Regions from separate parts of the Rhizobium sp. BK456 genome, predicted to be linked through region 1. Evidence: riboswitches for the same ligand, from Rfam matches in the RefSeq annotation. Region 1 holds a riboswitch; each other region holds the start of a gene.
The links. Region 1 has a riboswitch for cobalamin ahead of FHX03_RS20725 (ABC transporter substrate-binding protein). Riboswitches for the same ligand answer to the same signal wherever they lie in the genome.
Positions count from the first base shown of each region.

Region 2: linked by a shared signal. The riboswitch ahead of FHX03_RS19545 (CbtB domain-containing protein) and the one ahead of FHX03_RS20725 (ABC transporter substrate-binding protein) in region 1 are both predicted to bind cobalamin.
Region 3: linked by a shared signal. The riboswitch ahead of bluB (5,6-dimethylbenzimidazole synthase) and the one ahead of FHX03_RS20725 (ABC transporter substrate-binding protein) in region 1 are both predicted to bind cobalamin.

Region 1 covers NZ_JACIAO010000007.1:199,480-207,411, reverse strand. The annotation lists gene ilvB (biosynthetic-type acetolactate synthase large subunit) at 1-369, shown strand, start outside; gene FHX03_RS20745 (2'-5' RNA ligase family protein) at 554-1,084, opposite strand; gene FHX03_RS20740 (VOC family protein) at 1,261-1,635, shown strand; partial or broken gene FHX03_RS20735 (DsrE family protein) at 1,656-1,883, shown strand; gene blh (bifunctional sulfur transferase/dioxygenase Blh) at 2,053-3,333, shown strand; cobalamin riboswitch at 3,581-3,836, shown strand; gene FHX03_RS20725 (ABC transporter substrate-binding protein) at 4,009-5,025, shown strand; gene FHX03_RS20720 (FecCD family ABC transporter permease) at 5,022-6,062, shown strand; gene FHX03_RS20715 (ABC transporter ATP-binding protein) at 6,059-6,823, shown strand; gene FHX03_RS20710 (hypothetical protein) at 6,895-7,458, shown strand; gene FHX03_RS20705 (HIT family protein) at 7,469-7,932, opposite strand, start outside.
Region 2 covers NZ_JACIAO010000006.1:367,758-375,689, forward strand. The annotation lists gene FHX03_RS19530 (inorganic phosphate transporter) at 1-1,539, shown strand, start outside; gene FHX03_RS19535 (putative bifunctional diguanylate cyclase/phosphodiesterase) at 1,549-3,120, opposite strand; gene FHX03_RS19540 (histidine phosphatase family protein) at 3,522-4,076, opposite strand; adenosylcobalamin (AdoCbl) riboswitch at 4,153-4,295, shown strand; gene FHX03_RS19545 (CbtB domain-containing protein) at 4,308-4,517, shown strand; gene FHX03_RS19550 (CbtA family protein) at 4,530-5,276, shown strand; gene FHX03_RS19555 (hypothetical protein) at 5,327-5,956, shown strand; gene FHX03_RS19560 (sulfite oxidase-like oxidoreductase) at 5,941-6,603, opposite strand; gene FHX03_RS19565 (ATP-binding protein) at 6,783-7,932, shown strand, end outside.
Region 3 covers NZ_JACIAO010000014.1:79,144-87,075, reverse strand. The annotation lists gene FHX03_RS30095 (ribonuclease H) at 1-480, opposite strand, end outside; gene FHX03_RS30090 (DUF2865 domain-containing protein) at 634-1,725, shown strand; gene bluB (5,6-dimethylbenzimidazole synthase) at 1,729-2,418, opposite strand; cobalamin riboswitch at 2,460-2,647, opposite strand; gene FHX03_RS30080 (MFS transporter) at 2,818-4,224, shown strand; gene FHX03_RS30075 (methyl-accepting chemotaxis protein) at 4,425-6,299, shown strand; gene FHX03_RS30070 (hypothetical protein) at 6,362-6,943, shown strand; gene FHX03_RS30065 (3-deoxy-7-phosphoheptulonate synthase) at 7,253-7,932, shown strand, end outside.

The DNA.
Region 1 (7,932 bases):
ATGAAGGAAATGTCGGCCGCCGTGCAGCACAACGCGCCGATCAAGATCTTCATTCTCAACAGCGGCGATCAGGGAACGGTTCGGCAGCACGGAAATCCGGATTTCGTGAAACTGGCGGAAGCCTATGGCGGACACGGCATTCGCTGCGAGAGGCCCGCCGAACTCGATGATGCGATCCTGGAGATGATCGAGGTGAACATGCCTGTTCTGTTCGACTGCCGCGTCGCCGAACTCGCCGACCGCCTGCCGATGATCGGGCCGGGCCGGGCGCGCAACGAGATGCTGCTGTCCGGCGAGGTTGGCGCCGCGCTGTTTGCCGCGTCAGCTGATGGAGAGGGGCGCGTCGAAAGCGCGTCGCATCAAACTTGATTCATGCGACGCGCTTTAGCTCTTTGGTTGAATGGATGTCGTTCTCCCGGAACCGCTGCACACTTCCTGGCGACATGCATTAGCGGCTTTGGAGCATGGTTTGAAAATGTCAGTCGCAGCGGTGGATTCTGCGACTGGCGTCGAGTCATCAGGCCGCCGCCGATGTGGCCTTGTGCCGGCAGCATCATCGCGGCGCCAACCTGATCTCGCTCAATATCTCCACCGGCGGAAACCGGACACAATCGGCGGCATCGAAATTTACCGAGAACTGCATGCTGTTTTCGTTCGCCCATTTGATCGCGGCCGCTGATTTCGCCTCCGGCACTTTCGCTGCAATGGTGCAGTGAGGCGCCCAATTGCCGGGTCGATAGTGCCCATGACAGAAGGCAGGATCAATCTTTCGATGGAAAGCCGCGTGCAGTTGGAGAAGAGCGTCGTCTGGGATCGGGCGCGCCCAGAGAACGAGGAACTCGTTCTGAAAATAGCCGATGCCCGAAAAGGCTAAGGTGACGGTGGAGCGCGCGCGGAAAACACTTTCAAGCGCCTCGCCCAATCGATCTGCATCAAACGCCTGATAAACTGCGAGGGTCAGATGGGGAGGATAATTCAAGGTCCGCATCGAAGCCGTCTCTTCGAATGCCGCCGCTTCATCCCAGAGTTTGAAAACCGGCGATGCGGTCTCGTTCAGACATTTGAGGCTGATCCCGTAAGGCATTTGCGAGCGTTATCCAGTCCATCGCGCCTGGACTTTAGGCCGATATCGTTGCCGATGTCGAGCGCCCGGTCGGAGCTAACGGAGGCGGCCGGCATTGCTGGATATCGCGTGGGTTTTGTGTGTTTTCCGCCGCGGATTCGACTATCATGGGATGCTTGAACGATAGGATGCACGGCATGATCGATCATATCACCATGGCGGTCAGTGACCTTGAAAAGAGCAAGGTATTTTATGAACGCGCTTTCGACCCTCTGGGCTATCGTCGCACCTTCGGGAAGGAAGGCGTTTTCTGGGCTTTCGATGTCGGTGGCAGCCTCTTCGAAATCCAGCACACTGACGACAAGCCGCCTCTGACCCGTTTGCACGTTGCCTTCCGGGTCCGAAGCAGGGCGGAGGTCGAGGCATTTTATCGCGCAGCACTTGAAGCCGGCGCAAGGGACAATGGTGCGCCCGGCCCGCGGCCGGAATATGCCGACAACTACTATGCCTGCTTCGTTCTCGATCCTGACGGTTACAATATCGAGGCGATGCTCAACGAGCCGGCGGCGTGAGGGTGACGACGCAGGCTGCGAACCTTGTGCGCAAGGGCGGCCAACGGATGACGCATGTGCCGCCGCTCGATCCGTTGTCGACGCTTATCGAGAATTTCCAGCAGCGCGGCGGCACGATCTGGGCCTGCCCGCCCTGCGTCACCTCCCGCGGTTATACGCAGGAAGACATGCTCGACGGCATCGTCATCGTCGGCGCCAGCGCCATGCATGCCGAAATCAAAGAGGGCGCGGCAACGCTGTCGTTTTGACTGGCTGCGCCGGGCCGGGCGACTATCGGGAGTGTCTTGGCGCCCACATTCACCGGCCTGCGCAGGCGCGACGGAGTGCCAAGCGACTATTCTTGCGCTCGGCAATATACTTGTGAGATTGTACCGATATACATGCGATACTGCCGATGCAGGCAGCGCGGGGGCTTCGATGACATCCGTAAGGGTCAATGAGCTGATATCGGTGGCGGGGCAGCCCGATGCCGCCGGTTTTGCTGCTTTTGCGGCGGACGGTTTTGCCGGCGTCATCAATGCCCGGCCGGATGGCGAGGAGCCGGGGCAGCCGGGCGATGCGGCGGAAAAGGCTTCTGCCGCTGCCGTGGGGCTCGCCTACAGCTTCGTGCCGGTGAAAGGGCCCGAGATTACCGAGGCCGATATCCGCGCCTTCCAGAGGGCGATGATGCAAGCAAAGGGGCCGGTCGTCGCTCATTGCAAGAGCGGCACCCGGGCGTTGACGCTCTATGCGCTCGGAGAGGTGCTTGACGGGCGGATGCAGCCCGGGGACGTCGAGGCCTTCGGTCAAAACCTCGGCTTCGATCTTGCCGGCGCGCGCCGCTGGCTGGAAAAGCGGGCAGGGCAGGCGGCTGTCGTGAAGGCTTTCTTCGAACCCCGCACCTGCAGTGTGCAATATGTCGTTTCAGACCCGGTAACGAAACGCTGCGCCATCATCGACCCGGTGCTCGATTTCGACGAAATGTCGGGTGCGACGGGAACGGCCAATGCCGATGCCATCCTCGCGCATATCGACAGCGAAGGGCTGACGGTCGAGTGGATCCTCGACACGCATCCGCATGCCGACCATTTCTCCGCCGCGCACTATCTCAAAGGAAAGACCGGCGCGCCGACGGCGATCGGCGCCCATGTCACCGACGTGCAGGTGCTCTGGAAGGAAATCTACAACTGGCCGGCACTCGAAACCGACGGCTCGCAATGGGACCGGCTGTTTGCTGATGGCGACACTTTCGAGATCGGCGGGCTTAGAGCCCGCGTGATGTTCTCGCCCGGCCATACTCTTGCCTCGGTGACCTATGTGATCGGCGACGCCGCCTTCGTGCACGACACCGTGTTCACGCCGGATTCCGGCACGGCGCGCACGGATTTTCCCGGCGGCAGCGCCAGCGCTCTCTGGCACTCGATCCAGGCGATCCTGTCGCTGCCCGAGGAGACCCGGCTCTTTTCCGGCCACGACTATCAGCCTGGCGGCCGTCACCCACGCTGGGAAAGCACGGTAGCCGCCCAGAAGCGCACCAATCCGCATATATCAGGCATCGACGAAGCCGGCTTCGTGGCGCTGCGCCAGGCGCGCGACCGCACGCTGCCGAAACCGAAGCTGATGCTGCATGCGCTGCAGGTCAACATCCGCGGCGGGCGGTTGCCCGAACCGGAGGCGAACGGGCGACGGTATCTGAAGATTCCGCTGGATGCGTTGTAGGAACGCAGGGAGCAGCGTTGCGGCGTGCTTCGAGGCTTCGCCCGTTCGGGCTGCGCACCTCAGCATGAGGGAGGTTGGTGGATGCCGCGCCCACGACAGCGGGAATAGTAGGATGCTTAAGAGAGCTCCATCCTGGGGATGAGAATGCTGGCATCATACCGGCCAACAGCGCTCCGACGTTCCGTCTCCATATTTCGCCCACCAAACCCAATCTTCCGCAATAATGATTGACGTCGTGCGGGCGGGCGACGTAACTGGCGGTGACGGTTCCCTGAAGATGACTCCAAGGGGATTAATAGGGAACACGGTGAGGACGACCCAGTAGGGACCGAGACCGTGGCTGCCCCCGCAACTGTAAGCGGATTGTCGATCATCTCAGCTGTGGCCAGCGACTGGCCATCTCTGAAGGGCTTATGGCCCTGCCACTGCGATATATCGCGGGAAGGCGGATGAACGACTTATATCCGCAAGCCAGGAGACCTGCCGTCAATCACGATCCAATCAACCGGGCGGGGATGCCCGGATAAGGAACAGACATGATTGACCTTCTGAACCTTCGCCGAATTTCGGCATGCATCCGTCTCGATTGGGCCTCCTGCGGCTAGCGCGCGCGTCAGCGTGCCTTCGGCCGCGCGTGCGGCATAACCGTGCTTTTTCCTTCAATCGAGGTTTTTCATGCGCCAGATTCTCGCCACCATGACATTTGCCTTCGGGCTGATCGGCCTTGCGGCACCGAGCCTTGCTGCCACCCAATATCCTTTGACCATCACCAATTGCGGTGAGCAGGTGACTTTCCAGAAGGCGCCGTCGAAGATCGTTTCGATCGGCCAGGGAATGACCGAAATTCTTTTCTCGCTCGGCCTTGCCGACAAGATCGCCGGCACGGCCGTCTGGGTCGGTCCCGTGCTGCCGCAATATGCCGCGGCGAACAGCAGGATAAAGCGTCTCGCCGACAATGATCCGAGCTTCGAATCCGTCGTCGGACAGGAGCCCGACCTGGTGGCGGCCGAGTTCGAATGGCATGTCGGCGCGCAGGGCTCCGTCGGCAAGCGGGAGCAGTTTCAGGATCTCGGGATCAATACCTATCTTTCGCCGGCCGATTGCGTCGCCAAGGTCAACACCGATGGCGGCGACGGTGTGCGCAAGGAGCTGTTCACGATGGCGCTGATCTATCGCGAAATCGCCGAACTCTCAGAGATCTTCGACGTGAAGGAGCGCGGCGATGCGCTGATTTCCGAGCTGAAGAAGCGCGAGGCGGATGCCGTCGCCTCGATATCAGCCGCATCGGGCAAGAGCCTGCCCATCGTCTTCTGGTTCTCCAGCAAGGAAGTCAACGGCGACGCCTTCATTGCGGGCAAGAACAGCGCGCCTGCCTATATACTGAAGGCGATCGGCGCCAGGAATGTCGTCACCACCGAGGAGGAATGGCCGCTGGTCGGCTGGGAAACCATCGCCCAGGCGAACCCGGCCGTCATCGTGCTCGCCACCATGGACCGGCGCCGCTACGCCGCCGACGATCCGAAGGTCAAGATCGATTTTCTCGAGAACGACCCCGTGACCAAGGAACTCGATGCCGTCAGGAACAGGCACTTCGTGATGATGGACGCGCAATCGATGAACCCAACGATCCGCACGATCGACGGCATCGAGACCTTGGCGAACGGCATCAAATCCTTCGGCCTCTCGCAGTGAAGGCAGCGTCGGTCAGGCAACAAGGATGGTGGGCGCTCGCCGCGCTCACCATTTCAGCCCTTCTCCTTCTCGGACTGATGATCAGCCTTGCCGTTTCGATCGGCGAGATCGCGATCCCGCTGGCGACAACGGCGGAGGCCGTCTCCAACCGGCTGTTCGGAACGCAGTTCGAACTCAGCCGCATCCACCAGGGCATCGTCTGGGATTATCGTCTGAGCCGGGCGCTGGTTGCGGCCAGCGCCGGCGCGTCGCTCTCGCTCTGCGGCGCCGTGCTGCAGGCGCTGCTGCGCAATCCGCTGGCCGAACCCTATGTGCTCGGCATCTCCGCCGGCGCCTCGACGGGAGCCGTCTGCGTGATGATCCTCGGCCTCGGCTACGGTGTTCTTGGCCTTTCCAGCGGCGCCTTCATCGGCGCGGTCATTGCCTTTCTGCTGGTCGGCTTCCTGGCGACGGGTGCGGGAGGAACCGGCGAACGCATCATCCTGTGCGGCGTCGCCGGTTCGCAGCTCTTCACTGCGCTGACCTCCTACATCGTGACGACATCGGCGAATGCCGAGCAGGCGCGGGGCATCCTGTTCTGGCTTCTGGGTTCGCTCAGCGGCGTGCGCTGGCCGGATGTCTATCTCTCGGTGCCGATCGCGCTCACAGGTTTCGTCATCTGCATGGCCCATGTCAGGGCGCTCGATGCCTTCGCCTTCGGTACGGATGCGGCGGCCTCGCTCGGCATTGCGGTGCGCCGCGTCCAGATCCTGCTGTTCGGCCTGACAGCGGCGATGACGGCAAGCGTCGTCAGCATGGTCGGCTCGATCGGCTTCGTCGGCCTGGTCATTCCCCATGCCGCCCGCTTCCTCGTCGGGCCGGGCCATCGGCGGCTGCTGCCGGCAACAGCACTCGGCGGCGCGATCTACATGGTCGGCGCCGATATCGTCTCGCGCATCATCATCCCACAGCAGGTCCTGCCGATCGGCGTTGTTACGGCGCTCTTCGGCGCGCCGGCCTTTGCCGTCATCCTCTATCGCGTGCGGAGGAGCGCATGAGCATTACGATCGACGCGGTGAGTTTCGCCGCAGGCGACACGGTCATCGTCAACGGCGTCAGCCTGACGGTGGCAAAGGGCAAGGTGCTCGGTCTGCTCGGGCCGAACGGGTCCGGCAAATCGAGCCTGCTGAGGCTGATCTGCCGGCTGCGCAAGGTCCGCAGCGGCGTCATCCGGCTGGGCGACGACGATATCGCTTCGCTGTCGCGCGCCGCCCTTGCGCGGCGCATCGCCTTCGTCGAGCAGCAATCGACGACCGAGACGCAACTGACCGTGCGCGACGTGGTGCGGCTCGGCCGCACGCCGCATCGCGGGATGCTTGCGCCCTTCGGCGCGGAGGATGATGCCGCGGTCGAGGAGGCGCTGTTGCGGGTCGACATGCAGGCGAGGGCGGGCCAGCTCTGGCAGACGCTGTCGGGAGGCGAGCGACAGCGCGTCCATATTGCGCGGTCGCTGGCGCAGGCGCCGGGCGAGCTGCTGCTCGACGAGCCGACCAATCATCTCGATATCCAGCACCAGCTCGACATTCTCCGGCTGATCTCGAAGCTCGGCATCACCTGCATCGTCGCTCTGCACGATCTCAACCTGGCGGCAATGTTCTGCGACAGCCTGGCGGTGCTTCAGAAGGGTGAGGTCGTCGCCGCGGGCGCGCCGGAGGAGGTGCTTACAGAGGATATGATCGGCAGGGTTTTCGGCGTTCGCGCCCATGTCCAGAAGTCGGCAGTGCATGGGCGGCACCACATCCAATACGTCCTGGATTGAGGAATGGCCTTTTTCCTGGACTGGCGTATGATTTCCGAGGGCGCCTGCGCCCGGTCGAACGGAGTTTCGAGATGCTCGAACGAAATCAGTTTCCCCTGCGGCCCGTCGTCCCCGGCTTCGCTGTCGCCTGGGTCGCCATCATTTCAGGCGCGAGCGTCGCTCTCAGCCTGATTTTTGCCTGCGTCACGCCCTTCGTGGCCCTGGCGGCGGTATCGGCGGTCATTCTTCCCCGGCGCATGGCGCTGACGGCGGTCCTGCTGGCCTGGCTCGCCAACCAGATGGTCGGGTATCTCGTGCTCGGCTATCCCCAGACTTGGGACAGCTATGCGTGGGGTCTGGCGATCGGTCTTGCCGCATTTGCATCCCTGGCCGCAGCGCTCGGCGTGCTTCACCTTGCGGCCGGCCTGACCGTCACCGCGGCCGGCGCCTTCATGGCCGGCTTCGTTGCCTATGAAGGCGTGCTCTTTGCTGCGACGGCGGTGCTTCCGTCAGGCGAGGAAGCGTTTTCGGCGTCTGTGGTGGCGAATGTCCTGCTGATCAATTCTCTGGCCGCGATCGGCCTGGTCTGCCTTCACGCCGGCGCGGCAGCCGGCCGTGCGCTCGTTGCAAGCCAGCCGGGACCGGCGTTGCCTTAGGCGCAAAGACCTAAGGTGCCGGAAACCGCATTACCTCCCGCAACAGCGCAATGACCTCTGAGACCGACGGCCCTCTGACCGGTGGCGGCACTGCGCGTTCACAGAACTCGCGCCAGACGAACAGCGTCAGTTCCGCGCCGTCCGCTGCGGTTTCTCCGCGTCCTTCTGCAAAGTTCTCGAGCAGACGATACCGGCCGTCCTTCCAGAACAACTCCTCCACCCAGTCATATATCGGAATGACATGAAAATGGATCGGATAACCGGGCGAGTGCCCGTATCGGCCGATATAGACGCGCTGAGCATTCAGGTCTTGTTTCAGCGCCTTCTGCGTTCTTGCAAGCAATGGGCCGAATTCGCCCAACGCCTTTTCCGATAAATCCGAAAGGTCAGTCGTGTCGGTCTTGGAACTGATCATGAGATAGCCGGGAAGGGCGGAGTTCATCCGGTGGTTTACGAGCCATCCCGTGGTCTCGG
Region 2 (7,932 bases), on a different contig from region 1:
TCATCAGGCAAATGGTTCTTGCCGCTCTTCGCGCTCGTTCTGGTCTGCGGTCTTGGATATGTCGCCTATGCACTCGGACGCGACCTGACAACCGCAGTTGCCGTTCCCTGGATTCTGCTCGGCCTTGCGCTGCTGATCGCGCTCGGTTTCGAATTCGTCAACGGTTTCCACGATACGGCCAATGCCGTCGCCACCGTCATCTACACCCGTTCCATGCCGGCCGAATTCGCCGTCATCTGGTCGGGCTTCTTCAACTTCCTCGGGGTGCTGACCTCGAGCGGCGCCGTCGCTTTCGGCATTCTGGCGCTGCTGCCGGTGGAACTGATCCTGCAGGTCGGCTCCGGCTCCGGCCTTGCCATGGTCTTTGCGCTGCTGATCGCCGCGATCGTCTGGAACCTCGGCACCTGGTATCTCGGTCTGCCATCGTCGAGCTCGCATACGCTCGTGGGATCAATCATCGGCGTCGGCCTCGCCAATCAGTTCCTGGCGCCGGCAGGCACGGCGACGAGCGGTGTCGACTGGTCGCAGGCGACCAATATCGGCCTGTCGCTGCTGATCTCGCCGCTGATCGGCTTCGGTCTATCCGCTGTTCTGCTGCTGGTGATGAAGCTTCTGGTGCGCAACAATGCGCTCTATGCCGAACCGAAGGGCAACCAGCCGCCGCCGCTTTGGATCCGCGCGATCCTGATCTTCACCTGCACCGGCGTCAGCTTCGCCCACGGCTCCAACGACGGCCAGAAGGGCATGGGTCTGATCATGCTCATCCTGATCGGCCTGGTGCCGACGGCCTTCGCGCTGAACCGCACGCCTGATGTGAACTATCTCGAGGCCTACAAGTCGGCATCGGTCCAGGTCGAATCCGCGCTCGCCAAATATGTGAAGCCGGGTGTTACCGTCACGGACTACAAGGCGGAGGTCAGCAACGCGGTCAAGAACAAGATCTGGACGGACGCGACGACACCGGCCCTGCAGCAATATATCCATCGGACAAGCGCCGAAGTCGCGGCCTTCCCGACGCTCGAAGCGGTGCCGACCAATCTCGTCGGCAACGTCCGCAACGACATCTACCTGATCGGCGAGGCGCTGAAGCTGATCGACAAGCAGAAGCTGCTACCGATGGATGCCGGCGATCTCAGCGCGGTGACGAACTACCACAAGGCGGTCGACAACGCGACGAAGTTCATCCCGCTTTGGGTGAAGGTGGCGGTCGCGATCGCGCTTGGCCTCGGCACGATGGTGGGCTGGAAGCGCATCGTCGTCACCGTCGGCGAAAAGATCGGCAAGACGCACCTGACTTACGGCCAGGGCGCGGCAGCCGAAGTCGTGGCGATGGTCACCATCGCTTCGGCCGATCACCTCGGCCTGCCGGTCTCGACCACGCATGTCCTGTCGTCAGGCGTCGCCGGCACTATGGCGGCGAACGGTTCCGGCCTGCAATGGTCAACCGTGCGCAATATGCTAATGGCCTGGGTGCTGACCCTGCCGGCCTCGATCGCGATCGCCTTCGTGCTCTTCGTGATCCTGCGCCAAGTTTTTTAAGACATAGCGTCAGGCCGTGGAGGCCAGACTGGCATTGCGATCGCTGATGAAGATGCCCGCCTCGGCGGCGGGCATTGCCTTGCCGAAAAGATAGCCTTGGCCGATGTCGCAGCCAAGCTGCAGCAGGAAGGCAAGCTGGCCGTGCTCCTCGACGCCTTCGGCAGTCGTCTTGATGTTGAGGCTCCGGCCGAGGCCAAGCATAGCGCGGACGATCTTTTCCTGGCGTTCGTCGCCGCGATAGGTGGCGATGAAGCTTTTGTCGATCTTGATCTTGTCGAAATGATAACGGGCGAGCTGGGCCAGACTCGAATAGCCCGTGCCGAAATCGTCGAGCGCGATCTGGATGCCGGCCGCGTGCAGCTCGTCGAGGATGACGGCGGCGACGACGGGATCCTGGATCAGCGCGTTCTCGGTGATCTCCACCTCCAGGCGCTGCGGCGGCAGCCGGCTTGCCGCAAGGACTTTGAGAATACGCGACGTCAGCAGCCTGTCTTCCATCTGCACCGGCGAGACGTTGAAGGACAACATCACATGGTCCGGCCAGGTGAGTGCGTCGCTGCAGGCCTGGGCGAGAAGATCCTCGAACAATGCGGTGATCATCCCGTTTTCCTCGGCGATATCGATGAAAACAGGCGGCGGTATGTTGACGCCATCGTCACTGATCCAGCGCGCCAAGGCCTCGAAGCCGCAGAGCTGACCGGTCTTCAGGTCGATCAGCGGCTGATAAAAGGGTTTGATCGCCTTGCTGGAGATTGCGGCGCGCAATCTGGTTTCCAGCGCTGCGCGTTCCGTGACCTTGTCCTGCATGGCCGGTTCGAAAACGAAATAATGGTTGGGGCCGCGTGATTTCGCCTCGTACATGGCGAGGTCGGCCCGATGAGCGGCATCCTCCAGCGGTTCGGTTCCCTCGGCCCAGCGGTCGTAGCCGACGCTGGCGCCGACTTCGACGGCAAAACCATCGATATGGATCGGCCTGGTGACCGCCTGGATCAGCAGCTTGGCAAAGCGCTCCTCCCGCTGCGCTGTCAGGGCAAAGGCTACAATGATGAATTCGTCGCCGCCGAATCGATAGACGCAATCGGCATTGCCGAGCGCGCAGATCCGCCGGGCAACCTCGATCAGCAGAATGTCGCCCCCCTTGTGGCCGACGAGATCGTTGACTTTCTTGAAGCCGTCGAGATCGACGGAGAAAAGCGTGACGTTCTCGTCCCACTCCTCAATCTGGTCCTCGTCGTCCTTGATCGGCCGTGAGAGGATCTTGCGTTCGAAGGCGTAGCGGTTCGGCAGCTTGGTCAGATGGTCGTGGGTCGCAGTCCAATCGGCCTTCGCCTGGGCGGCGGCGCGCAGTTCCGTTTCCTTGCGCAGGTCGGCGATGCGCAGCACCGAATAGATGAAGCTCATGGCGCCGGCGATGCCAAGCGCCAGAACGAGTTTGTCGGCGCCGTATTCGCCGAAACCGGTCATGAAGAAGACAAGGCTGTCGTCAAGCTGCAAAAGCGCGCCGAGGAGCCAGAGAGTTATCCCAAGCCCGACGATCGATACGCATTGCCTTCCGGCCCTGCTCTGGAAAAACACCGGCATGTGGCCTTCTCCATCTCCACCATCTGCCGAACTATCATGAAAGTCTGAAATGTTCGTTGAAACCAGAAGGCGAATTTTTGGAGGCGGCAGCCTGTTGCTGCACCGTTGAGGGACTGAGGATGCTGAGCCGGGACGGGAAAGAACGAAGGCGAGCGTGCTGGTGCATCGCTCGCCTTTTCTCGTGCTTCAGGCGGTGACGATCAGCAGCGGAACGCTGACGATGAGACCGACCAGAACCGTGATTGTGGCGACACGCATCAAACGCAGACGACGCGTGCGCTCCCCACTCCAATCATATGTCATTCTTCCATCTCCTTGGGAAAGGAAGTAGTCCCGGTCAAACCCGGTTCAATAGAGATGACGCGATTTGCTTGTGTAAGGCTGGATAAAATGAGGAGCCGCTAATACGGAAAGCGCAGAGACCAGCGGCTGCCATTGCTGGTCATGCAAACGATGGCGAGCGGCTCGATATCGCTCCGCCAGAAGGAGGAGTGCGGCGCCTGAAGCACATGGGCGACCGCCGCCCGGATCACGGCCGCGTGGCTGATGGCAATCACATGGCCGCCGAGGGCGGATTCACCGTCCATCCAGCCGGCGACGCGTGTTCTGAGATCAAGAAGGCTTTCGCCACCATGCGGGGCCGCTTCCGGATCGCTCATCCAGGCCACGAGGTTCCCCGGCTCTTCGGCCTCGATCGTTGTGATCGACCTGCCGGCCCAGCGGCCATGGTCGCAATCACGCAGCGCCTGATCTATCCGGGCTTCGAGGCGGAGCGCGTCAGCGGTCTGGCGGGCGCGCAAAGCGGGGCTGGTGGCGATACGGTCGGCGCGGGGTGGGGCAGCCATCCGGCCGGCGTCTTCCGCCGCCTTGCCTTCCAGCGGTTCGTCAAGTGGGAACAGCGTCTTGCGGCTCGCCGTCGTCGCGCCGTGGCAGATCCAGGTGAGGCGCGTATTCACAGTCTTCCGATCTCCCGGGGTGCAGTGGGACGGCCCTTTGCCGGCTCGTGAAGTTTCGTTGACAGTCTCTTCGGCGAGCAGATATAACCGTGTTGTTGCGGGTTTGGAAGCCGGTGGAAATCCGGCGCGGTCGCGCCACTGTGACCAGCGTGTTGAAGCTTTTTCACGCTGGAAGTCAGACCTTACCGCACAAACACTCTTTCGACTGAACGCGTCATTCCGGAGGAATACATGTCTGACACCACTTTCGCGCCCGCCGCGGCGCCGGCCCCGATCCCCGTCGGCGAAATCCTGCCCTGGGCGATCTTCGGCGGCCTGCTGATGCTTATCGCCATCTATTTCGTTGGCACCGAGGAAGGCGCGATGGCGCTGTTCAACGGCATGTATGTGCACGAATTCGTGCATGACGCCCGCCATCTCCTTGGCTTTCCCTGCCACTAGGGAGATATTGACATGGTTGGAAACCTTCTCCTTCGCGGCATGCTCGCGGGGCTGCTCGGTGGCATCCTCGTTTTCGTTTTCGCCCATGTCTTCGGCGAGCCGCTGGTCGATGCGGCGATCGCTTTCGAGGAGGCGAGCGCCCAGGCGGCCGGCGAAGCTGCCGAACCTGAAATCGTCAGCCGGGCCACCCAGGCCGGTCTCGGCCTTTTCACCGGCGTCATGGCTTACAGCATCGCCGTCGGCGGGCTTTTCGCGCTCGCTTTTGCTTTCGTGCACGGCCGCGTCAGCAATCTTTCGGCGCGCGGCACCTCGGCGGTCATCGCCATTTTCGCCTACGTGGCGATCGTGCTCGTTCCCGCTATCAAATATCCGGCCAACCCGCCGGCGGTCGGCAATGCCGATACGATCGGCGTCAGGACCGAGCTGTTCTTCCTGATGATTGTCGTCTCGCTCGCCGCGCTGATTGCCGCGGTGGCGCTGTCGCGCCGTCTTTCCGAGCGTTTCGGCCTCTGGAACGGCGCGATCATTGCCGGCATCGCCTATCTCGTCTTCATCGTGCTCGTGCTCTATCTGCTGCCGCCGATCAACGAGGTGCCGGAGAACTTCTCGGCCATGGTGCTCTGGCGTTTCCGGACGACAACGCTCGCCATGCATGCGATCCTCTGGGCAACACTTGGCCTTGGCTTCGGGGCGCTGGCGGAAAAGCGGCTTGCTGCGAAGGGCGGCCAGCGGAGCCGGCCGGCAACGGCACTCCACTGAACGCAATGAAGGGCGCCGTTTTGCCGGCGCCCTTGGGTTTTCAAGCGACCATGAAAAGCAGCAGAGCCATATCAATCCTGTCGGCGGCCTTTGCCGCCGCCTTCTTTTGCATGCCTGCTGAAAACGCCCTTGCTCATAGTCGCAGCGCCGGCGGCAGCCAAGCGGGTCTCGATATCCCAGAAATTTCGCATGGCGAGATGGCGGTGATTTCGCACTATCGCGGCCGAATTATCGGCCTGGCGTCCCGCGCAGTCGATACAAACGAGCCCTTCCGCCGCGTTCTGAACTATGCCGAAATCCAATATTCCTATCGTCTTTGGGGGCGGATGCCGGGCAGCGTGGCCGACGAGGAAAGTCCCTTCAACGAATGCGCCCACGCCTACCTCGCGGCGACGAAAGCTGTGTTGATGGCGATGCGCGAGATGCCAGGGGAGCGGGCTGTGGCGAGTGAAATCATTTCCGCGGTCGACGCCGACATGGTGCGGCGCGGGCTTGCGCTCATCACCTGCCGGTTCAGCGGCGAGGCCTTCAACACCGCCGGTCTCGTCAATCCACGCTGGAGCAAGGTGCCGCTTCATCCCGCCAGCATGGCGTCGCTGACGGCGCTCGCCTTGATGCTCGGGCTTGGTGTCCTTGCGCTGGGCCGCTTTCTGCGGCCGAAGACTCAATCGTCGGAATAGCGCTGCTCGCGCCACGGATCGCCATACATATGATAGCCGTTCTTTTCCCAGAAGCCGGCTTCGTCCTCCGGCATCAGTTCGATGCGGCGCAGCCATTTGGCGCTTTTCCAGAAGTAAAGATGCGGCACGACGAGGCGCATCGGGCCGCCGTGGTCCGGCGTCAGCGGCAGGCCTTCCCAGGATGTCACTAGGATCGCGTCCTCGGCGGCGAAGTCGGCAAGCGGCAGGTTGGTGGTATAGCCATCATAACTCGTCAGCATGACGTAAGCGGCTTCCGGCTTCGGCATGGCGAGATCGAGCAGATCGCGCGTGGAAACACCCTTCCATTTGTTGTCGTAGCGCGACCAGGTGGTGACGCAGTGGATATCGCTGACCTTGGTGCTCTGCTCAATCGCGTGGAAGTTGGCCCAGGTGAGGGTGAGCGGGGTTTCGACAAGGCCGCGCACTTCGAGACGCCAGGTTTCGGTGGATATGACGGGCTGCTGGCCGAGATCGAGCACCGGCCAGTTCTTGACGAGGTGCTGGCCGGGCGGCAGGCGCTCGGTTTCAGGGCGGGCTATGCGACCAGTCAGGAACTTGCCCTCAGCCGCCCAGCGCCGCTTGGAGCTGGTGAGCTTGCTATCGGCGGGCGTGTTGTCGTCGCTCATGATAGGGTTCCCTTGCGATGCAGCAATAGGATATCGGCCTTTGCCGGGTGTCAAGTTCGACGGCCCTTGGAAATCGCTGCCGGTATTATTAGACTTGGGTATGCCTCACTGGGGAGTGGAGGCGGAAAGGGGAGGAGCCGGATCTGTCTTCGAGATATCGTGCGATAGCGGCGTTGCTGGTGGTGCCGGTGATCATCTTCGCCTTCTTCACCTATGGAAGCGCGATCGCGACGCGCGCCTATATGGGGGAAGCCTCGGCGCAGGCGGGAACGGCGTTGCGCCTTGCCGTCTCGGCCCTCAGCGGTCACCTCAACCGCTACGAGGCGCTGCCGGCACTGATCGCCGATCACGACGACATCAAGGAACTGGTGAGTGCACCCGAGGATGCGGTCTTGCGCGATGCGGCCAATCTCTATCTCAAGGAGATCAACGGCCTGCTGAAATCCTCCGACATTTATGTGGTCAAGCCTGATGGAGAGACCATCGCGGCCAGCAATTACGATGGACCGGGAAGCTTCGTCGGGCAGAATTTCAGCTACCGGCCTTATTTCCAGGACGCGATCGAAGGCCGGCAGGCGCGGTTCTATGCACTCGGCACTACCTCGCTAAAGCGCGGCTATTATTTCTCGGCGCCTATCAGGGTGGAGGCGGATATTCGTGGCGTCATCGTCTTCAAGGTCGATATCGACATGATCGAAGCCTCCTGGGGCGGCGGCGAATACAAGATCTTCGTCTCCGATCCGGAGGGTATCATCTTCATGTCGGGCAGCCCGGAATGGCTGTACGGGGCGATCCTGCCGCTGACGGCTGACCGTATCGCACGGACGGAAGCGTCGCGGCGTTATGCCAATGCCAGGCTGACAGAGTTGCCGGTGTCGCGCCAGCGCTTTGAGCCGCATGAGCTGATGACGCTTAACGGCGAGCGCGGGTCTAGCGAATATCTGGTGCTCTCGCACTACATGCCGACCGAAGATTGGACGGTGAACGTGCTGATGGAAACGAGTTCCATTCGCGCCCAGGCGCGCACGGCGCTTGCGGCCGTCTTTCTCATCCTCTGCATCGCCGGGCTTGCGGTCGCAGTTCTGCGCCAACGGCGGGCGCGGCTTGCCGAGCGCATGCAGTTGCAGGCCGAGGCCCGCAACGAGCTGGAACGACGCGTCGAGGAACGCACGGCCGACCTTGCTCGCGTTAACAGCCGCATCGAAGAGGAAATAGCCGAGCGGCGGTTGACCGAGCAGCAGCTGCGCCAGACCCAGGCCGACCTCATCCAGGCCGGAAAACTTGCCGGTCTCGGACAGATGTCGGCTGCCCTTTCCCACGAGTTCAACC
Region 3 (7,932 bases), on a different contig from region 1:
GTTGCCGGCAATCCCCGAATGTCCCTTGCACCAGGCAATGGTCACCAGGGCGTTTTGGGATAGCTGACGATCGACGGCTTTCCAGAGGTCCGCATTGTCGATCGTTCGCCGTCGCCCATGTCCATTCGGGCTGCTTTTCTTCCAGCCGTTGTTCTTCCAGATATGTCGGCGGCTGTTGCAGCCTTTGACGGCATAGACGGAATCGGACCAGATGATCGCGGGTTCTCCGGCTGTTTGGCTGTTGATCCACATGGCGGCCCTGAGAACGGCGGTCAATTCCATGGCATTATTGCTGGAATCGTCGACGCCACCGAAGTCGGAGGCGATTTCCACCGCATCGCGATAAGCGACAAACGACCAGCCTCCATGCCCGGAACCGGGCTCATAACAACCGTCCGCGAAGAGGTGAAGGCCGTGTTGGGCTTCCGTCACGCCTGATGTCGGTGCAAAGGAAGGGATCTCGTCGGGGATGCTTGTCATTTTCACCGCGTCTCTGGCGATTGCTGGATAAGATCAGGAAAATACGCTAATATTTTCTTTGAGCTTATTAAGAGAAATCCGTTAAGGGAAAACGCGCGGCCGATTGAAGTCGCATTCGACCCACCGACCGTTTGCTCATTCCGGGACGACGCCGTGAAACGCCGAAACCTGTCTCTCGCCCTTCTCCTCGCCTTCGCAGCGCCCGCCGTCGCGCAGACCAATGCCATCTGTGAGGACCTGCGCGGCCGTCTCGCCGACCTGCCGCGCTCGATCGGCAATGGCAACGGCCCGGAAGCACGCCAATATGCCAATGCCATGGCCGAGCAGAACCTCGAGCTTCGCAAGGTGCGTAACGATCTGCGCAACTACGGCTGCACCTCGGGCAGCATGGTGGTGATCGGCGGCGAGAATGCCGATTATTGCACCGAGCTGTCGCAGGCCGAAGGCCGGATGATCGACAATATCGCTTATCTCCAGGACCGCCGCAACGAGCTGGCCGGCCGGAACGGCGCCGATGACGACCGCCGCGAACTGATGGCCGCGCTCGACAGCAACGGCTGCAACAGCGAGAACTTCTATGCGCCTTCCGAGCGCAATGCCAACGACCCTGCCCCGAGCGTCGAGGAGCAGGCGATGCGTTCGGACACTTTCATTCCGCTCGGCGGCGGAGAGGCCGATCCGCGCTACGGCCTGCCGCGGGCCGATATGCTGTCGCCGGTCAGCACCATCTGCGTGCGCAGCTGTGACGGCGGCTTCTTCCCGATCAGTTCAAACACCACCTCGGTCGATTTCGGCCGCGACGCCCAGACCTGCGCCAAGATGTGCCCCGGCATCGAAACCCAGCTTTTCTATCGCGACGTGACGAGCACGGAAGCCTCGAACATGATCTCGGTCGCAACCGGCACGCCCTACAGCGCCATGAAGAACGCCTTCGCTTACAAAAGCCGCGCGCCCGGCGAGAAAAACGCCTGTGCCTGCAATCTCACCGCCTATTACGACGAGATGCGCGGCAAGCAGGCGATAAGCCAGCCGCCGCCACAGGGCTCGATCACCACCATCCGCACCAATCCGCCGGCGAAGGATACAGCGGCCGCCGCCGCGCCGCAGCCATCGGTTCCAGAGCGTCCCTACGACCCCACGCAGAACAAGGTCCGCCAGGTCGGCCCGCAATTCCTCGCCGGCGACCAGGGCTCGATCGACCTTGCCAATCCTGCCGCACCTGGCCCGCAGCCGCAGCAGCAGTGATCGCTACCTCTCGTTCCTTCCCCAGCCATCGTGGAAGACGAGTTCCTCAAGCGGTAGCCGCTGCCGCCAGCCTTTGACCGAGAGTTCCGGCTGGTCGTAGAGCCGGTCGACGAAACCGGCGCAGAGCCAGGCAACCACTTCGATATGCTCGGGGATGCCGAGAATGGTCTTCAGGTCGGCTTCGTGAAAGATGCTGACCCAGCCAATGCCGATCCCTTCGGCGCGGGCCGCCAGCCAGAGATTCTGGATGGCGCAGACTGTCGAATAGCTGTCCATTCGCGGATTGTGCGTGCGCCCCAGCACCACGCTGCCGCTGCGGGTGGGATCGCAGGTTACGCAGATACCGAGCGGCGCCTCCACGATGCCTTCCAGCTTGAGGGAGCGATAGACCTGCCGCCGCTCGCCCTCAAACATCAATGCCGCTTCCTCGTTGGCCTTGGCAAAGGCATCGCGGATGCGCGCTCGCACCGTTGGACTTCTCACCAGAATGAAATTCCACGGCTGCATGAAGCCGACGGAGGGTGCGTGGTGCGCGGCGGTCAGCAGCCGTTCCACCACGTCGTCGGGCAAGGGCTCGGGCAGGAACTGGCTGCGAACGTCGCGCCGCGTCATGATCGCGTGATAGACGGCCTCGCGTTCGGCCAAGGAAAAACCGGACGCCACGGACAGGGCATCCTCATCAAAGGGTCGCATCGTCAAATCCCCAACAACGCAACCGCCCGCCGTCCGCGCGGGTTCGGTCTATCTTGCCAGGCCGGTCTTCTGACTTGGCGTCATCCGTCTGCCGCAGCCTTCCCGGCGAAAGCCAGTGGCATGATAAAGCGGCAAACGTCGGCCTTACAGCGTTGGGCACGTTCCGGTCTCGCACCGGATTCCCGATTCTCCCGCTTGAAAAGCGGGCACCTGACGGCGCATCTATTTCAGCAAACCGGCCCTGCGGCAAGCGACCTCATGCCGCATTCACCCGTATGTGACATCGATCGCGTGGACAGCTGTGCATCGCTGCCGTAGAACCGAACAGATCCTAACCGACGCCTGTGGCGCCGCAATTTTCCTCTTTGCACCCAGTTGCCCGTGCCCCGCCTGACACCCATGATCCTTGCGGTCGCCCTGTTCATGGAACAGATGGATTCGACCGTCATCGCCACCAGCCTGCCGGCGATCGCAGCCGATATCGGCACCTCGCCGATCGCGCTGAAGCTTGCCGTCACCAGCTATCTCGTGGCACTGGCGATCTTCATCCCGATCAGCGGCTGGATGTCGGATCGTTTCGGCGCGCGCAACATCTTCCGTATGGCGATCTTCGTCTTCATGATCGGCTCAGTCGCCTGCGCCTTTTCCAATTCGATTGCGGCCTTCGTCGTCGCGCGGCTGATCCAGGGCGCCGGCGGCTCGATGATGACGCCGGTCAGCCGTCTGCTGCTGGTCCGGGGAACGCCGCGCCACGAACTCGTCGATGCCATGGCCTGGCTGACCATCCCCGCGCTGATCGGCCCGATCATGGGGCCGCCGATCGGTGGTTTCCTCACCACCTATCTCACCTGGCACTGGATCTTCTGGATCAATGTCCCGATCGGCGTGCTCGGCATCATCCTCGTCACGCGTTTCCTGCCGGCGGTCGAGCCTCGCAGTCCACGGCCGATGGATTTTCCGGGCTTCTTCCTTTGCGGCATCGGCTTTTCTGGCTTCGTCTTCGGCCTGTCGGTGATCAGCCTGCCGGCCGTGCCTGTCATCTACGGCTATGTCACGGTGGCCGTCGGCATCCTTGCCGGCCTCCTCTATCTCCTGCATGCCCGCCGCGCGCCCTATCCGCTGCTCGATCCGAAAATGTTCCGTTATCCGATGTTCCGGGCGGCGATCCTCGGCGCCTCGAATTTCCGCATGGGCCTCGGCGCCCTGCCCTTCCTGATGCCGCTGATGCTGCAGCTCGGCTTCGGCCTGACGCCGCTGCAATCGGGCTCGGTCACCTTCGTCAGCGCGCTCGGCTCCATGGGGTCGAAATTTGCCGCTTCGCGCACCTTCAATGCCTTCGGTTTCCGCACCGTGATATCGATCACCACCTTGCTGGCGGCAATCTTCCTCGGCATCAACGGCCTTTTTACCAGGGAGACGCCGCTGCCGCTGATCATGGCCTGCCTGCTGATCGGCGGCCTGTTCCGCTCCATGGCCTTCTCAGGCGTCAACGCCATGGCCTTCGGCGATGTCGGTGAGGCCGACAGCAGCCAGGCGACCGCGATCAACGCCGTTGCCCAGCGTATATCCATGGCAATGGGTGTGGCGATCGCCGGCGGCATCCTCGAAATTTCGAGCAGCCTCCACGGCGGCAGGCTTCTGGTCTCGGATTTTCACACCGCCTTCTTCAGCGTCTCGGCGATTTCGGCGCTGGCCTGCATCACCTTCCTGCGCCTGCCGCGCGATGCCGGCGCCGAACTGACGACGCGCCGCCGCAAGCACCGCCAGGCCGAGCCGGAAGAGGCCATGGCGGAAAACAGCCCTTGATCCCGCTGGCCGCCGTTTCGCTATCCCATTCCACTTTATGATTTCTTCACACATCGAAGACAGACTGCGTTTGCGCGTTTTGGGTCGCACAGGGGACATGGGCATGAGTGCTCATGCTGCGACCGCCGGCGTGGATGCCTGTATTGATAGGCTGGTCGGAAACATATCTGACCGAGCCCGCGTTTCGAGGCCCACGCGGCATGTTCCATTTTTTGAAAACGATGCCTCTGACAGCCAAGCTGGCGGCGATTATCGTGACCGTCAACCTTTGCGGCATCTCCGCCTTTGCCACCTACACCTGGATGTACGAAACCAGGGCGTTGATCGATGGCGCCAAGGCGAACTGGTCCAAGGACGTGGAGCAGTTTGCGTCTCTGGCCGCCGGCGGCGTGAAATGGGGCAAGGCGAATGCTGTGCGCGACGCCTATTCGCTTTACCGCGACGACCCCTCGCTTGATCTTGTGCAGTTTGCCGCCTTCAACGCCGAACCTGCCGCCGTCGATACGTGGACACGTGACGGCATCAGCGGTTTGCCGGCACCCGCCGATCTGGCAAAGAGCCTCAGCACCAAGCCTGAGAAAACGACGATCGATGACAGCGGAATATCTGCCGGCGTTGTTACGATCATTGCGCCGCTTCCGTTGGATAAATCAGGCAAGGCGACCGGCTACGTCGTCACCAACTGGTCGGTCGAAAAAATCGCTGCCGAAGTCAAGCAGAAGGTCCTGATTTCGCTGCTGACGCAGTTCGTCATCACCGCCATCGCCGTTGTCGCCTTTCTTCTCGCCATGCGCAGCCTCGTCGGCCGCCCCCTCAGGGTTCTCAGCGAGCGGATCAGCGCGCTGCAGAAAGGCGATCTGGCCTCTCCCGTTACCTACAGGGAAAACGGCGACGAGATCGGTTTCCTCGCACGTGCCTTGGAAGTCTTCCGCAACGAGGCGATTGCCAAGGTCGAAAGAGAGCAGGCCGCGGCCGAGCAGAGCGCCTCATTCGACGCCGAACGGGCGCGCAACGCTTCCTTGACGGAGGAAGCCAGCAATGCTCAGCGGCAGGTCATGACAGCGCTCGCAAATGAATTGGAAAAGCTCGCCGCCGGCGACTTCTCGATACACCTCGCCGATCTCGGTCCTGAATTCGATAAACTGCGGCAGGATTTCAACCGCATGGTCGAAGCGGTTGCGGCCGCATTGACCGAGATCAAGATCGCTTCAGTCGCAGTGGAAGGCGGATCGAGCGAGCTTGCCTCCTCCGCCGATCAGCTCGCCAGGCGGACCGAGCAGCAGGCAGCAGCCTTGGAACAGACCGCCGCCGCATTGGATGAGGTAACCACCACGGTCAGAATGTCATCGCAACGGGCTGAGAGTGCCGGGAAGCTGGTCGAGGAAACGAAGCGCAGCGCGCATGTCTCGGCGACCGTGGTACGCGACGCGATCGGAGCGATGGACAGGATCCAGACCTCGTCGAGCCAGATCGGCCGCATCATCAGCGTCATCGATGAAATCGCCTTCCAGACCAACCTGCTGGCGCTGAACGCTGGCGTCGAGGCGGCGCGTGCTGGCGAAGCCGGCAAGGGTTTTGCCGTCGTCGCACAGGAAGTGCGGGAACTTGCCCAGCGGTCCGCCAATGCGGCGAAGGAAATCAAAAACCTGATCAGCGTCTCCGGCCAGGAAGTGGCAGCCGGCGTCGGGCTGGTGAACGAAACCGGCGATGCCCTCTTGAAGATCGAAGAGCAGATCAACCGCATCAGCGACAGCATCGCTTCCATCGTCCAGTCCTATCGCGAACAGGCGACCGGCCTGCAGGAAATCAATGGCGCCATCAACCAGATGGATCAGGCCACCCAGCAGAACGCGGCAATGGTCGAAGAGACCAACGCGGCCTGCCAGGAGCTGCGCACACAGGGACGCCTTCTGCAGGATTCGGCCGGCAGGTTCACTGTCGCAGCCTCTGCCGCCAGCCAGCCCAAAGCCACTCAACCCGTTCGTCAATCTCGTCCGGAACAGAGGGCCTTGTCGCAGCGGCATGCGGGCAACACCGCCATCGCCGCTTCTCCCGATGCCTGGGAAGAGTTCTGACGCAAACGTCGTTCAATAAGCTTTCAATCCTCAACACCCCAAAAATCGGGAAGGGAACAGTTATGAAGAAAGTCGTGACCGCATTTCTTTTGGCCTGCACCGCAGTCGCCGTGCCTATGGGCGTATCCATGGCGCAGGATGCGAAGCTCGCCCCGATCTCCGACTACGTGACAAGCGACATAAAGCCCTGGCTGAACGATCCGGTTATCATCGAGGCCATCAAGGCGCAGAATGCCGCAAACGCCAATCTGGGCCAGGCCGATATCGACGCCCTCGACAAGAAGTGGCGCGCCGAGGTCGATGGTTCCGACCATTCGATGATTGACGGCGTGCTCGGCAATGCGCTGTCGAAATTCCTTCAGGAAAAGAAGGCTGCCTCCAATGGCAAGATTGCCGAGATCTTCGTCATGGATGCAAAGGGGCTGAATGTCGGCCAAAGCGATCCCACCTCCGACTACTGGCAGGGCGACGAAGGCAAGTTCCAGAAATCCTTCGGCGCCGGCAAGGACGCCGTCTTCGTCGACGATATCGAAAAGGACGAATCGACCCAGGCGCTGCAGTCGCAGGCAAGCGTCACGATTTCCGATGACAAGGGAACGCCGATCGGCGCCATCACCGTCGGCGTGAACGTCGACGCCCTCTGATCTCGGCTTCTCCTTCATATCGCCCTGAAGCCCCGCGCTTTTGGGCGATATGCTTTCTGCTCCCTGCGGGAAGGGTACCGCGCCCTGGTTTTTAAGCCGCAAATTCTGCGTGACAAAATGCTGCCGCGACGATACACACGCCCGATGTCGACCACTTCGATCTACGCCTCGCGATTTTATTTGTACCGCTGCTCCCAGCGGATGCGGGTCTATGCGTAACTGAAGTCGACGCGACGACAACCCGAACAGCCGCTAGTCTACCTGGCGGCTTTTTTGTTCCGCACGGTATGACCAAACAGGAGCCATACCGTGTCCGATACCATTGACGATCTCCGCATCCTCGAGATCACACCGCTGACCAAACCCGCTGATATCATCGCGGAAATCCCCCGAACCGTTGCCGTCAGCGAGACGGTAACCAGCAACCGCCATGCGATCCATAAGATTCTCGAGGGAGAAGACGACCGCCTGATCGTCGTCATCGGCCCTTGCTCCATCCATGATCCTGCTGCGGCACGCGAATATGCCGAGCGGCTGGCGGAACAGCGGCAGCGCTTCTCCAGCGATCTCGAAATCGTCATGCGCGTCTATTTCGAAAAGCCTCGCACTACGGTCGGCTGGAAGGGCTTGATGAACGACCCGCATCTCGATGGCAGCTACCGCATCGAGGAGGGGCTTCGGATTGCCAGGCGCCTGCTGCTCGACGTCAACGCCATGGGGCTGCCCGCCGGCGTCGAATTCCTCGAGACGATCACGCCGCAATACATTGCCGACCTCGTCAGTTGGGGCGCGATCGGCGCCCGCACGACGGAAAGCCAGATCCATCGCCAGCTCGCTTCCGGCCTCTCCTGCCCGATCGGCTTCAAGAACGGCACTGACGGCGGCGTCCGTGTCGCGCTCGACGCCATCCTAGCCGCCTCGCAGCCGCATCATTTCCCCGCCGTCACCAAGGACGGGCAAGCCGCCATTGCCTCGACGAAGGGCAATGA